DNA from 3 places in the Brevibacterium ammoniilyticum genome. Region 2 is predicted to be linked to each of the others. Evidence: predicted binding sites of a transcription regulator. Region 2 holds the regulator's gene; each other region holds the start of a gene.
The links. Region 2 encodes LexA, which represses DNA repair genes until DNA is damaged. Its sites were predicted from a motif close to TCGAACANNTGTTCGA; they were not measured.
Positions count from the first base shown of each region.

Region 1: the regulator LexA is predicted to act here: its motif matches at 3,098-3,113, upstream of AAHA49_RS09050 (HNH endonuclease signature motif containing protein).
Region 3: the regulator LexA is predicted to act here: its motif matches at 1,818-1,833, upstream of ruvA (Holliday junction branch migration protein RuvA).

Region 1 is NZ_BAABNP010000006.1:154,144-158,875, forward strand. Features, by position in the region: gene AAHA49_RS09045 (siderophore-interacting protein) at 1-803, shown strand, start outside; gene AAHA49_RS09050 (HNH endonuclease signature motif containing protein) at 847-3,033, opposite strand; gene AAHA49_RS09055 (response regulator transcription factor) at 3,380-4,081, opposite strand; gene AAHA49_RS09060 (sensor histidine kinase) at 4,078-4,732, opposite strand, start outside.
Region 2 is NZ_BAABNP010000004.1:33,768-38,499, forward strand. Features, by position in the region: gene AAHA49_RS05800 (LysM peptidoglycan-binding domain-containing protein) at 1-94, opposite strand, end outside; gene lexA (transcriptional repressor LexA) at 349-1,104, shown strand; gene AAHA49_RS05810 (hypothetical protein) at 1,455-1,703, opposite strand; gene AAHA49_RS05815 (ATP-dependent DNA helicase) at 2,193-4,178, opposite strand; gene hflX (GTPase HflX) at 4,175-4,732, opposite strand, start outside.
Region 3 is NZ_BAABNP010000003.1:22,221-26,952, forward strand. Features, by position in the region: gene AAHA49_RS03920 (DUF222 domain-containing protein) at 1-1,660, shown strand, start outside; gene ruvA (Holliday junction branch migration protein RuvA) at 1,850-2,446, shown strand; gene ruvB (Holliday junction branch migration DNA helicase RuvB) at 2,572-3,615, shown strand; gene yajC (preprotein translocase subunit YajC) at 3,703-4,290, shown strand; gene secD (protein translocase subunit SecD) at 4,320-4,732, shown strand, end outside.

The DNA of each region.
Region 1 (4,732 bases), on a different contig from region 2:
GGTTCGACCTGATCGGATTCCTCGCCCAACAGGCCGAAGCCGGTGTCTCCTGGTATCAGGCGTGGCTGCAGGTCGATGAGAGCGAGCGGGGCTGCATGCGCACGTACACCGTCCGCGAGTGGCGTGACGACGCCCGTGAGCTCGTCGTCGACATGGTCCTCCACACCGATGCGGACGGACATTCCGGGCCTGCCGCGAGCTGGGCGGAGACGGCGCAGATCGGCCACCGGCTCCACATCATCGGGCCCACCCGTGACCACGACGGGGTCTACGGCGGCATCGAGTTCGATCCCGGCGACGCCGACCAGATCCTCATCGCCGGGGACGAGACGGCGGTGCCGGCGATCGCTTCGATACTCGAGTCGCTGTCGGGCCGCGCTGTGCGCGGCAAGGCGGTCATCGAGGTGCCGACCGCGGCGGATGTCCTCGACCTCGCCCTACCCGAGGGGTTCGAGATCGAGTGGCTGCCGCGCGGCGACACGGGCTTCGGTGAGAAGCTCGAGCCCGCCGTCCGTGCGGCCGTCCGGGCTGAGAGCAGGGTCCTCGCCGAGGTGGGGGCGGGTACCGTCGAACTCGAGGATGTCGACATCGATTCCGAGATCCTCTGGGACGTTCCCACGCAGCTCACGCAGGCTGCGCAGAGCAGTTCGAGGGACAGTGCGGCTCGACCGTTCTACGCGTGGATCGCCGGGGAGGCCGGACCGGTCAAGCGGCTGCGGCGCTACCTCGTCCAGGAGGTCGGCGTCGACCGCAAGCAGGTCGCATTCATGGGCTACTGGCGTCAGGGCAAGGCCGAGGGCTGACACACGCTCGCAGCGCGGACGACAAACGTTCACTGCGTGCCCGTCACTGATTCGGTCCCGTTCGCCATTCGCCGAAGAGCGACGCGATGATCTCGGCGGTGATGTAGCGCGGATGGAGGATCGGCCGCCTCGCAGGGTCCACCGCCGCAGGGGGTATCCATGACGGTCGCCCGTCGGCGAGCATTCTCATCTCCCAGTCGGACCGGTCGAGCTGGTGGTGATGGTAGCTGCACACCAGAGCCAGATTGTTGATGTCGGTGCGCCCGCCCCGAGCCCACGGCACCACATGGTTGGCCTCGCACCATCCCGGTGGGGCGTCGCACCCCGGGAACGTGCAGCCCTTGTCTCTGGCGGTGATGATCGCGACCTGCTTCTTGTCGGCGAACCGCTTCTCGGTTGCCACCTGCACCGTTGTCGCCTTCTCGCTCATGAGGTGGAAGAACACGGCCCCGTTGAGGCCATTCGCTCTCAGTTCGTCGATCGGGATCGGGGTCTCGACTCCGGTCGTGCCTTCGCCGGTGCCGTTTGCGAGGTCGTCCGCCGTCGCCGTGACGACGAGCGCGTACGGGGAGCCTGTCCCCGCCTGTTCCATGCTGATGCGGGAGACGAGAGTGGCGAATCGTTCGTAGATCAGCGCCCTGGCCGTTGGTCGTTCATCGGTGAGGTCGACCGAGGTGCCGTCTTCACGCACCCCGACGCCGACCGGGGAGTCGGCGGGGCCTTCCGCGCCGCCGTTGCCAATGCCGACTGCGCGGTCGACTCCACCGCTTGCGGCGCTGGCCGCACCGTCATCGACGATCGGCAGCGGGGCGTCGTAGCGGTCCCCGCGAAGCACAGCGTCGACGACGTCGAACAGTGACTCCTGACCGTCGTGCTCCGTCGCACCCGGTGAGTCCGATCCGATCGAACCCGTACTTTGTCCCGCATCGGCAGATCCTGCCGTCGACGGTGGCGAAACAGCCTGATCAGCGGATTGGATGCGGGAAGTGAGCAATCCGTTCAACGCCGCCCCTGAGACCGGGTCGAGCAGTCCGCCCAGCACCCAGTCGCCGTTGGCCTTGGGGCGGATCGTCACGGAGTAGTCGGCCCGCGGAGTCTCCTCGCGGGGTCGCTTCCCATCAGGGTCGAGGTAGCCGAGCATGTGGTCGAAGATGCCGCGCAGGTCCCGGACCCGCACCTGTGGTGCGTAGTCGACCAGCTGCTTCTCCACCTCGGCGCGCTTCTCCGGACTCACCCAGTCGGGCAGGTCGCTCATGCAGTCATCGATGGCCTTCGCCTGTCCCGCCGACAGCGACCCGTTGTGCAGGCCGTCGGCGACCTCGGGGCACAGAGGGGCGAGTCGCTGCCCGGATTCGCTGACCCTCCCGCCGAGGTTCTTCGCCAGTTCGGTCCGCCTGTTGGCTTCGGTCGGGGTGAGGTTGAGTCGGTGCTGGATGAGAGCCTTCGTGCTCTTGGCACCGCTGTCCGTCGGAGTGCCCACGCGTTCGTAGACGGAGAGGGCCAGCGTCGAGAGGGCTTCCGTGATCCGGGAGAGCGCTTCGACTCCGTCGACGAGCAGCAGTGCCTCGTCGGGACCCATCGGCTTCTCGAAGGATCGCAGTCCGTTGCTGAAGTCCATCAGGGTGGTGATGCTACCGGTGATCTCGGGAGCGAAAGCTGAGAGGTCCGCCCAGCCTGCGTCGGTGAGAAGCGGGTGCCGGCTCACCCACGCCGGGGCGGCGTCATCGCCGGCTGCGTCCCGTCCCTCGGATCCCTCGCAACTCTCGGGCCCGGTTCCGTGAAACTCGGCTCCTTGGCGCTCAGATCCTTCGAACTCGGGATCGCGGAGCTCAGAGCTGGGAGAATGCGGCGCCTGGTCGACGGCGAACGGCGGTGTGCTGATGTCCGGATCGTCGATGGAGTCGAAGTAGTCGGAGGCCGGTTCGTCAGCCGGCGGCGGCTCAGACATGTCGACGGCGTCCCTGGCGCCGAATTCATCAGCGAGGGGGTGACCGGAGAGATCGAATCCGGCAGCCGCGAGCTGATCACGCAGAGAGATGACCTCGGCGAGGCGTTCGTCGTCTGCGGACTCTCCGTCATCGCGCCCGGAGCCGACACTTGCTGTCCCGTCTCCCGCGGAGCGGAAGTCGTTCCGGGAGCGATCCGCACCGGACGCATTCGTCCGCGCAGCCGAAGCGCGTCCTGCGCGTTCCTCCGGCTTCTCGGAGTTGCGGTCCGGGGTGAGAGTCATAGCCTCCAGGTCCAATCATCAACGTCGGTGTTGATCCTCCCATTATACACCTGATTCGGATATGTCAACCTTTTGTTTGGTTTTTGTTCGACTGTGGATGTGTGATTCGATGATCTTCGATTCACAGAGCATCCACCCTTGTTGCAAAACGGGCGCAGAGACCTGCATCCACCTCTCTGAACTGCGAAGACGTTGCGGGTTGACGCTCCCGAATCGCGGCTGCGCCCACTCATTCGCCCACGTCACCCGCTCGACTCCTCGTGTGGCGGATACCGACAACCTGCATGCGCTGTCTTCCGCGCATCCCAGTCCGAATGGGCTGAGGAGGGCGGGTGCGCGCGAGGTGTCAGGGACGGGGGTTAACGGTGGCGAGTCCGCATTCGTAGGCGGTTATGACGAGTTGGGCTCGATCACGGGCATGAAGCTTGGCCAGCAGGTTGCTGATGTGCGTCTTGACGGTGTTGGCGGAGACGCACAGTTCGGTGGTGATCTCATCGTTGGACAGGCCGGTCGCAACGAGTGTCAGCACTTCCGTCTCACGTGGCGTCAGCAGGTCGAGCGCAGGGCTGCCTGCGGACTTCAGCGCCGGGTTGGAGTCGGATACGTAGTGGTCGATGAGCCTGGTGAGGATCGAGGGCGCGAACAATGCCTCGCCGTTGTGGACGCGGCGAACGGCGTCGAGCAGCGTGCCGGGGTGTGCGTCCTTCAGGAGGAAGCCACTCGCCCCGGCGCGGAGTGCCCCGAAGACGTACTCATCGAGTTCGTACATGCTCAGCACGAGCACCCGAACATCGCGCAGTGCGGGGTCTGCGGTGATGGCTCTCGTCGCGTGGATGCCGTCTGATCCGGGCATTCGGATATCCATCAGGATGATGTCCGGCGTGAGACTCCGTGCCGCTTTCACTGTCTCGTCGCCGTTGCTCGCCTCCCCGACGACGTGAAGGTCAGGCTGGCTGTCGATCACGATGCGCAGACTCTGGCGCATCAGCGGTTGGTCGTCGGCCAGCAGTACACCGATCGGCGGTGCTCCGACCGGATGCTCACTCATGCGCCCGCTCCGACCGGTCCCGCTCCGATCGGGACGGAGGCGTGCAGACGGAACCCTTGCCGAGTCGGGGAGGTGGCGAGCGTGCCGCCGTGAGCCCTGACACGTTCGCGGAGGCCGGTGAGCCCGTGTCCGGCACCCGCTTCCGCCCGCCAGCCGGGGTGCTTCCCGTCGTCGTCGACGGTCACATCAACGGCGTCGTCGATGCGGGTGATCGAGAGCCGCACGGTGGTGGGGCCAGCGTGCCGGACCACGTTGGTGAGTGCTTCTCTGACGATGGCGCAGACTGCAAGCTGCACACTCGGCGCGATCCCGCCGTAGTCGTCGTGCTCGTCGCCCAAGTTCTCTGTCGTCTGCTGGATGACGAGGCCGCCCCGCTCGGCGTATCGGATGATGCCGGGGATTGCCGCGAACGTTTCCGCGGGATTCAGTGGGGCGGGGCCGTCGCCCGGCGCGCGAAGCAGAGTCAGCATTCGGCGCAGTTCCGTCGTGGTCGAGCGCCCGATGCGCTCGATGTCGAGCATTGCGCGCTGACGTTCGGCGTCGGCATCGGGGCCGTCGAGGTAGCCCGTGGCCGCCGCGCGCACGGTGATGATCCCCAGGCCGTGCGAAATGAGGTCGTGCAGGTCGCGAGCTATCCGCAGGCGTTCCTGC
Region 2 (4,732 bases):
CGGAGAAGAAGAGCGTGCCTCCGATGATGGCCAGCGCGCACAGTGCGGTGCGGAGCAGGCGGACGGCGCGGCGGCCACGGGTGGTCAGATGCATGGGGGAAGTCTTCGCAGACATTGCATTTACCTCTTTCTTCGTACGATTCCACCCGCAATGGGTAGAACGTCTGTTCTATTCAACATGCCATTCGAACATATGTCCAGTCCATCTCGAACATTTATGAGACAATGAACGAGAACCAGCGTTGTTGATCGGTCTCGAACAACCATCCCAGGCGGCACTGACACGAGATCTCTCGAGGCGGTTCGACCGGTGGGAAACGGCGGGATTAGAACGAAGGGGAGAGAGCAATGGTGCAGAGCAAACGAGGCAGAGGACGGCCGCGCAACGAGGATGTTGCCAGCGAGATCGCCGCGGCCCGCAACGACGAGGACGAGGTCGAAATTCCTGACGGTCCGACCGGGGCCGGGGACTTCCGGCTCTCCCCCAGGCAGCGGCTCGTGCTCGAGACGATCGAGCGCGCCGTGGTGACCAACGGCTATCCGCCGAGCATGCGTGAGATCGGTGAGGCGGCCGGGCTCGCGTCGCTCTCAAGCGTGGCGCATCAGCTCTCCCAGCTCGAACGGCTCGGCTACGTCCGCCGCGACCCCAAGCGTCCGCGTGCGATCGAGGTCGTCAACCCGTTCGAAGAGGAGGAGGCCGAGCGCGCGAAGTACGAGGAGCTGGCGAACAACACCGTCCAGGTCCCCGTCGTCGGGCGCATCGCCGCCGGCGGGCCGATCCTCGCCGAGCAGGAGATCGACGACGTCTTCTCCCTGCCCACGCAGGTCGTCGGCTCGGGTGAGATGTTCCTGCTCAAAGTCGTCGGCGACTCGATGATCGAAGCCGCGATCTGCCACGACGACTGGGTCGTCGTGCGCAAGCAGCACACTGCGGACAACGGTCAGATCGTCGCGGCCCTCCTCGACGGCGAGGCGACGGTGAAGACGCTCAAGCGCAAGGCCGGGCGCCAGTGGCTGCTGCCGCAGAACAAGGACTACGACCCGATCGACGGCACCTATGCCCAGATCATGGGCCTCGTCGTCGCCGTCATCCGCCGCCTCTGAGGTACATCGGCGAGGGTGCGCAGATCCTCGCCGAGGTGGCCTGCCGTGAGCACGAATGCCCCCGACCGATGGTGGTCGGGGGCATTCGGCGTTTCCGCGGCGCGTGAGCTGGCTTGTGACGAGCGCGGCTTGCGACGAGCGAGGCTTATCCCTCACGGAGGCCGCCCAGCCCTTCAACCACCTTCAGCTCCACACACCACCTGTGCACAGGTGGTTTATCGCGTTGCACCGACGTTGTGCGGAGCCAGACGTATGAATTGCGGCTGCCTGGTGGAGATGCGGTTACAGGGGTGGTTTGCGGTTGCGGCGCTCACGACGAGGGTCACCAAGGACCAGTGGCAGCGACGACGTCAGAGATTGCGCGTGATGTCGTTCATCGACGAGGTCGTCGTGTGCGCGCCCCCTGCAGAATCTCCGTTGTCGAAGAGCGCTCCGAGGCTCAACAGCGCGGCAAGCCCGCCGACGATCAGCAGTGCGGGCGGCCAGATGTCCTCGGCTTTTGCTCCCACCAGGAACCCGATCCCACCGGACACCAGGCAGACGACGCCGATGAGCAGGCACACCAGACCGTACTTCTTCCTGCGCGAGATCCCGGCCATGACGCGGACTCTACCATCGCGCCCGGGAACACCCGATCCTTATCGACGCACCATCACCTCGCCGAGGTGGTCCCCCGTGAGCGCGAATGCCCCGACAACGCAAGGGGCCCGACAACGCAAGGGGCTCGGCAACACGAGTGCTCTAAATCGCGACCACCCCTGGTGCGCAGTTCGCGGACAATACGCGAGGGCCTCAGCTACACAGCTTGGGGACTATCAGCGTCACAGCGTGCACTCATTTTCGAGCGCGGTTCTCACCATCACGCTTAGCTCGATAAACCACCTGTGCACGGGTGGTTCATCTCGTTGGAGCGACGCTATACGGAGCCAGGCCTAGGAAATGTCGCTGCGCGTGCGAAACAGGGCTATGCGTGCGAAGTCGACCTGGACGTAGGACGTGCAGGATACCGCGCAGAGTCCGGCCCGCCTCACCGCGCTTGCCGACGCACCGCCGTCACACAGACGCACCGTCGCCTCGCGGACGCGCCGTCAGCCCTTCGCGGAGTCGTCGTCCTTCGTCGCGGCCAGGCGTCCCAGGGCCGTGCGCACGAGCGCCGAGTCCGTCGTCGGCCACATCCGTGGCATCGAGTTGACGAGGTAGCCGGCGTACCGGGCCGAGCGCAGCCGAGAGTCGAGCACCGCGACGACGCCTTTGTCCCCGGTCGAGCGGATGAGGCGCCCGGCACCTTGGGCGAGACGGAGCGCGGCATGAGTCGCGCTCACCGCCATGAATCCGTTGACCCCACGCCGATCGGCATCCCGGGCACGAGCCTGCATGAGCGGGTCGTCGGGCCGGGGGAAGGGAATCCGGTCGATGATGACGAGTCGGTTCGTCCGACCGGGCACGTCGACGCCCTGCCACAGCGACATCGTCCCGAACAGGCACGCCTCGTCATCGGCGGCGAACCGGGAGACCAACGACGGCAGACCGTCATCGCCCTGGAGCAGGATCGGCAGGTCGACCGCGTCGCGCAGGTGCTCGGCCGCGGCATTCGCGGCCGCCCGCGAGGAGAAGAGTCCCAGCGCACCGCCCTTGGATGCGGTGACGAGCGCTTCGAGTTCGGCCAGCGCCTCCTCGCTCAGTCCGCTGCGACCGGGTTTCGGCAGGTGCGCGGCGACGTAGACGATGCCCTGCTTGCCGTAGTCGAACGGCGAGCCGACGTCGAGGCCGTCCCACCTCGGCGCATCAGGTCCGACGAGTCCGAGCGAGGCGGCCACGGCATCGAAGTTCCCGCCCAAGGACAGGGTCGCCGATGTCGCCACGACCGTCGACTCCTCGAAGATGCCGTGCCGCATGGTGCCGGCCACGCTGAGCGGGGCGACGACGAGGTTGACCGTCTCCCTCTCCCGGAACGTCGACCGGCTGAGCCAGATGACGTCGTTCTTGCCGGGGTCGCAGAAGCGTTCGGCGAGTTCGAAGATCTCCTGGCACCGGGCCTTCGCCATCTGCCGTCCGGCGTCAGCGTCCTCGCTGCGACCCCCGATGTCGTTGATGATCTGGCGGGCGGAGTCGCGGATCTGCGTGAGCGCCAGCCCCAGGGGTTCGCTCAGCGAGAGCATGAGCCCTTCGGTCGTGCCTGAGACGGCGCGTTCGAAGGCCGCCGAGGCGGTGTCGAGCAGAGCGACGACCCCGTCCTCGACGGTGGTGTGCTTGCGCACCGCGGAGGTCGCGGCCGAGAGCATGCCCGTGTTGATCTGGCCCGACAGGGCGCTGGTGACCCGGTCCTTGAGCTCGTGCGCCTCGTCGATGATGATGACGTCGTGTTCGGGCAGCACGGAGTTCTCCCCGAACGCGTCGATCGCGAGCAGCGCATGATTGGTCACGACGATGTCCGCCTCGGCGGCGGCATTGCGGGCCTGCTCGGCGAAGCATTCTGTGAAGAGCGGACAGTTCGAGCCGAGGCAGTCGAAGGCGTTGACCGAGACCTGCGCCCACGCCTTGTCGCTGACCCCGGGGATCAGGTCGTCGCGGTCACCGGTCTCCGTCGTCTTCTCCCACGTGCGGATCCGCTGGATCTCCTCGCCGAGCCCCGACCGGTCCGCAGGCTTGCGCCCGGCCGCGGCATCCGCGCCGAGGTCGAAGAGCATCCCCTCGTCCTCGTCCGGATAGCCGCCGGCGAGCTTGTGCTTGCACACATAGTTCCGGCGTCCCTTGAGCAGCGCGGCCTTCGGCAGCGGATCAAGGGACCGTTTGACGGCTTTGAACAGGCGCGGGAGGTCCCGGTGGATGATCTGCGTCTGCAGGGCCAGTGTCGCCGTGGACACGATGACCTTCCCACCCGTGCGGCTCGCATACTCCGCGGCGGGCACGAGGTAGGCCAGCGACTTGCCGGTGCCGGTGCCCGCCTGAACGAGGAGGTGGATGCCGTTGTCGAGCGACGAGGCGACCGCCTGCGCCATCTCGGTCTGACCCTCACGGGTCGACCCGCCGATGGCGCCGACGGCCGCAGAGAGCAGGTCGCCGACCGTGCTCACTCGCCGATGACCATGTCGGGCCGGCGGAACTCCTCGAGTTCGGCGGCGAGCTCAGCCGGCACCTTCGCATGCATGCCGGTGCCGCCGACGCCGTGCTCCTCATGGTCGACCGTGCCGAGTGCATAGATCTTCGACACCAGGTCGCCCCGCTCATAGGGGATGAGCACGGAGACCTCGATGTTCGGCGAAGGCAGCTTCTCCTCGATCGTCTCAACGAGCTCGGCGATGCCCTCCCCCGTCGCCGCGGAGACGAAACGGGCGCCCGGGTACTCCGCGCGCAGGGCCGTGACGACGTTCTCATCGGCGAGGTCGACCTTGTTGAAGACGAGGAGTTCGGGGATGTCACCGGTGTCGACGTCGCCGAGCACCTGCCGCACCGCATGGATCTGCCCCTGCGGATCCGGGTGTGAGGCGTCGACAACGTGGAGGAGCAGATCGGAGTCCGCGGCCTCCTCAAGCGTCGACCGGAACGCTTCGACGAGCTGATGGGGCAGGTTCCGGACGAAGCCGACCGTGTCGGTGTAGGTGAACGTGATCCCGTCAGCGGTCCGCGA
Region 3 (4,732 bases), on a different contig from region 2:
CCTGAAGGATCTGCCGTTCTGGCTCGGCTCTGACATGCGGACCAAGGTCGAGCAGAAGCTCGTGGCGCGTGCCCCCACCGTGCGCGTCTCCGACATCAGGCGGATCTTCGCGGACATGCTCGACCGTCTCGACCCGGACGGGGAGGAACCCAAGGACTCTCACGATCGGTCGCACTATCGGGTCAACGTCCGGCAGCGCCGTGACGGCGACTGGGACCTCTCCGGTCTCCTCGACCCGATCTCCGGAGGGATCCTCCAGGGTTGGCTGACCTCGCGGATCAAGGCTGACGATCCCGCATCAGGTGATCGCGAATCGACTGCCGGCGATCACGCAGCCTCGCCCGACGGTTCGTCTGCGACCGGCAGCCTCGACTCCGCAGCGGATGACAGCTCGGGCGCGGTACAGGGGGCCGGACAGGGTGAGGTGCCACCTGACGAGCAGGATGCACCTCCGGATACCTGCCCGGCCACGGTGCCGACTGACGGCCGAGCCGCGGACGAGCAGGAGATCATCGACCTCTTCGGCAGTGTGCTCTCGGGAGACATCTCCGACGCCCGCATCCCGGCTGATGCTTTCCCCACTGACCCCAGCCAGACCGACGCGGCGCCGAACGCTGAAGGTTCCGCCGATGTCTCAGTTCCACAGAACCGTGGGTGGGGAGTCCGCGAGGACGGCTCGTTCGTCGACACCGCTGATGCCCAGGGTTCGGTGAAGAACCTCATGTACGAACGCTTCGCCACTCTTCTCTCCCGGATCGAAATGGGCCGGGTCGGACGAGGAGCACCTTTCGCGCTGGTCGTCACGGCGACCGCGGAGAACCTTGCGGAGAAGAAGGGGCGCGCAGAGACCGGAGACGAAGCGGAATTCCCCGTCGACCTCGCTGTCGATGAGGGACTCAACGGCTCGGTGTTCTTCCACCTCATGAGCGACAAAGCGAAATCTCTGAGCCTGGCCACCGAACAGCGGTACGCGACACCGAAGCAGCTCGCCGTACTCGCCGCCCGCGATCAGGGATGCACCTTCCCCGGATGTGAGACGCCGCCCGGCTGGTGCGATGCTCACCACATCGTTCCGTGGTCCAACGGTGGGAAGACCGACATCAACAACCTCACCCTGGCCTGCGGTCTGCACCACCATCTCATCGACAAATCGGACTGGTATGCCTACATGCTCTTCGACGGTCGACCGGCATGGATCCCGCCCGCGTCGATCGACGTCGAACGCCGACCCATTCTCCACGCCCGATTCATCGCCCGCGAAGCAGCCGAATCGCTCTTCGACGAAGTCGCGGGGACAAGTGCGGCCGGGGTGAGCCAGCGGGGGACAAGTGCGGCCGGGGTGAGCCAGCGGGGGACAAGTGCGGCCGGGGTGAGCCAGCGGGGGACAAGTGCGGCCCAGGACGGCCCGAAGGGAACAAATGCGCCTACGGTAGGACCGGATGAGGCAAGCGGGCCCGGAATCGATCGCCAAGGGACAAGTGCGATGATCGACGGCCGACTCGACACGGGTGGTCCAGCCCGTGATCCGGATCCGCCATGGACGGATGCCGAATGGGGTGACCACGAGGGCTCGCCTGGAGACTGCGGTCCGGGTGAAGTGAGTGACCCGCCCGGATACAGCGACTGCCGTGGAGACGACGATTCGGGGGACCGAACGTGAGTGCGCCACGCTGGAATGGCAGTGCGCTGGCCATTGCGTCGCGGCCCGGAGCAGCTGGCGCGGTTCGCAGGCGGTTGCTCAGACTGCTGTGCGGTGGCGCGAGTGACGCTCCGGGCATGTCGGCCAGGACCAACGGTACGTTCCTGTTAGTCTGGATTCGTACAAGTGTTCCCACCCGAAAGGCTGTCCGTGATCAGTTTCCTCAGCGGTACGGTTCATCGCATCGCAGCTGACCACCTCGTCGTCCTCACCTACGGAGTCGGACGAAAAGTGCACGTGACACCGGACACGCTCGCCGGGACCCGCCACGGCGCCGACATCGAGCTCGTCACCACCCTCGTCGTCCGCGAGGACTCGATGACGCTCTTCGGATTCGGCACCGAGGACGAGAACCACACCTTCGAAGTCCTCCTCACGATCTCCGGGATCGGCCCGCGCCTCGCCATGGCCATCCTCTCCGTCATGGGACCCGACGAACTCGCCGCGGCCATCGCCGGACAGGACGCCACCGCGCTCACCCGGGTGCCCGGCATCGGGAAGAAGGGCGCCTCGCGCATCATCCTCGAACTCGAGAACAAACTCCCGAAGTTCGCCGCCGCTGCCCCCGGCCCCGCCCTGTCCTTCGGCGGGTCCAACCAGCAGGTCGTCGACGCCCTCGTCGGCCTCGGCTGGAAGGAACCCCAAGCCGCCGAGGTGGTCCAAGAGGTCGTCAGCGACCTCGGTGCCGACGCCGGCACCTCGGCGCTGCTCAAAGCCTCCCTCAAGGTCCTGGGTGCGCGGAAATGACCGGTCCGACACCGTCCTCACGCGGTACTGAGGCATTCGGTCGAGAGCCAGAGTCATTCGGCCGGGATTCCGGGGCATTCGGTCGAGAGCCAGAGGCATTCGACCGGCGGGCCGAGTCCTATGAGATGGACTTCGGCGACCAGCGGCTCACCGGTGCCGAACATGACCGCCTCGTCTCGGGGACAGCCGAAGCCGCCGAACGCGATGCGGAAGCCGCGCTGCGCCCCAAAGGACTCCACGACTTCATCGGCCAACCGCAGGTCCGCGAGCAGCTCTCCCTCGTCCTCGACGCAGCCAAGGCCCGCAGCAGGACCCCCGACCATGTCCTGCTCTCCGGCCCTCCCGGACTGGGCAAGACGACCCTGGCGATGATCATCGCGCACGAGATGCAGGCGAGCCTGCGCGTCACCTCGGGCCCGGCGGTCCAGCACGCAGGCGACCTCGCCGCGATCCTCTCCTCCCTCGAAGAGGGCGAAGTCCTCTTCATCGACGAGATCCACCGCATGGCCCGTGCCGCCGAGGAGATGCTCTACGTCGCGATGGAGGACTTCCGCGTCGACGTCATCGTCGGCAAAGGTCCCGGAGCCACCGCCATCCCGCTCGACCTCCCTCCCTTCACCCTCGTCGGCGCCACCACCCGCTCGGGCCTGCTGCCCGCCCCGCTGCGCGACCGCTTCGGCTTCACCGGCCACCTCGACTTCTACTCCAGCGCCGACCTGCTCACCGTGCTCACCCGCTCGGCGCGCATGCTCGGCATCGACGCCGAGAACCGCGGCCTGCAGGAGATCTCCACCCGCTCCCGCGGCACACCCCGCATCGCCAATCGCCTGCTGCGCCGAGTCCGCGACTGGGCGCAGGTCCGCGGCACCGGCATCATCGACGAAGCCGCAGCGCTGAGCGCGCTGACCGTCTACGAAGTCGACGCCCTCGGCCTCGACCGCCTCGACCGCTCGGTCCTCGACGTCCTGTGCCGCCGCTTCGGGGGAGGACCCGTCGGACTCGGCACCCTCTCCGTCTCCGTCGGAGAGGAAGCCGACACCGTCGAAACGGTCTCCGAACCCTACCTCGTGCGCGAAGGACTCATCAGCCGCACACCCCGCGGCCGGGTCGCCACCTCGGCGGCGTGGAAGCACCTGGGACTGCACGTCCCAGCAAACTATGAGTTCTGATCCGGTCCGATGAGTTCGCCTTGAGTGCGGAGTTCGAACTAAGCTAGTGCACTGGTCCGTCCTTATGAAAGGCAGAATTCCTTGGAAATGCTCCTTCCGCTCGCACTTGCGGCGCTGCTCATCTTCTTCCTGTTCAACTCCCGCCGCAAGCAGAAGGCGCGCATGGAGCAGATCAAGTCCGGTCTGGTCCCCGGTGCCAAGGTCATGACGACGTTCGGCGTCTTCGGCACCGTGCTCTCCATCGATGAGGCCGACAACCAGGTCACCATCGAATCCGGTCCCGGCACCATCCTGCGCGTCCACCGCCAGGCCATCGGTCAGATCGAGAACCCCGAGACCCCTGCCGATGTGGCACCCGCCGCCGACGACGCCGAGACCCCGGCCATCACCGACGCCGAACTCGACGCCATGAACGAACGCAAGCGCGCCGAGAACGGCGACCTCGACGAGACCGCCGAGGCGAAGGCCGACGAGACCGCGCCCGCCGACGACATCGAGGCGATCGCGAAGGCCGACGCCGACGCCAACACCGCTGAGGCGAAGGCCGCCGAGGCGAAGAAGGACGACGCTGCGACCGTCGACGGCGCAGACGCTGCGAAGAACGACTCGGCGACAGAGGACGAGTCGTCGAAGCCCGGCACGGATGCGCCGGACTCCGACGACAAGAAGAACTGACGCCCCGCAACCCGATCGAAAGCTGAAGCGTGTCCGACATCGAAGAAAAGCCGCGACCAGGTCTGCGGTTCCTGTGGTTGACGATCATCACCCTCGTCCTCGCCGGCGTCCTCGCCGGGGGAGTGATCTGGTCCGATGCGACGACCACACCGAAGCTCGCCCTCGACCTCGAAGGCGGCACCTCGATCATCCTGGAACCCCAGGTGTCCGAGGACACGACCATCAGCAAGGAACAGCTCGATCAGGCGGTGGCGATCATCCGCCAGCGCGTCGACTCGACCGGTGTCTCCGAAGCCGAGATCACGACGCAGGGTGACCGCAACATCGTCGTCAACCTGCCCGGCAACCCGGACGAGGAGACCCGCAACCTCGTCCGCTCGTCCGCTCAGCTCGTGTTCCGCCGCGTCGCCCTCGTCGGCGACCCCCGTTCCCAGGAGCAGAT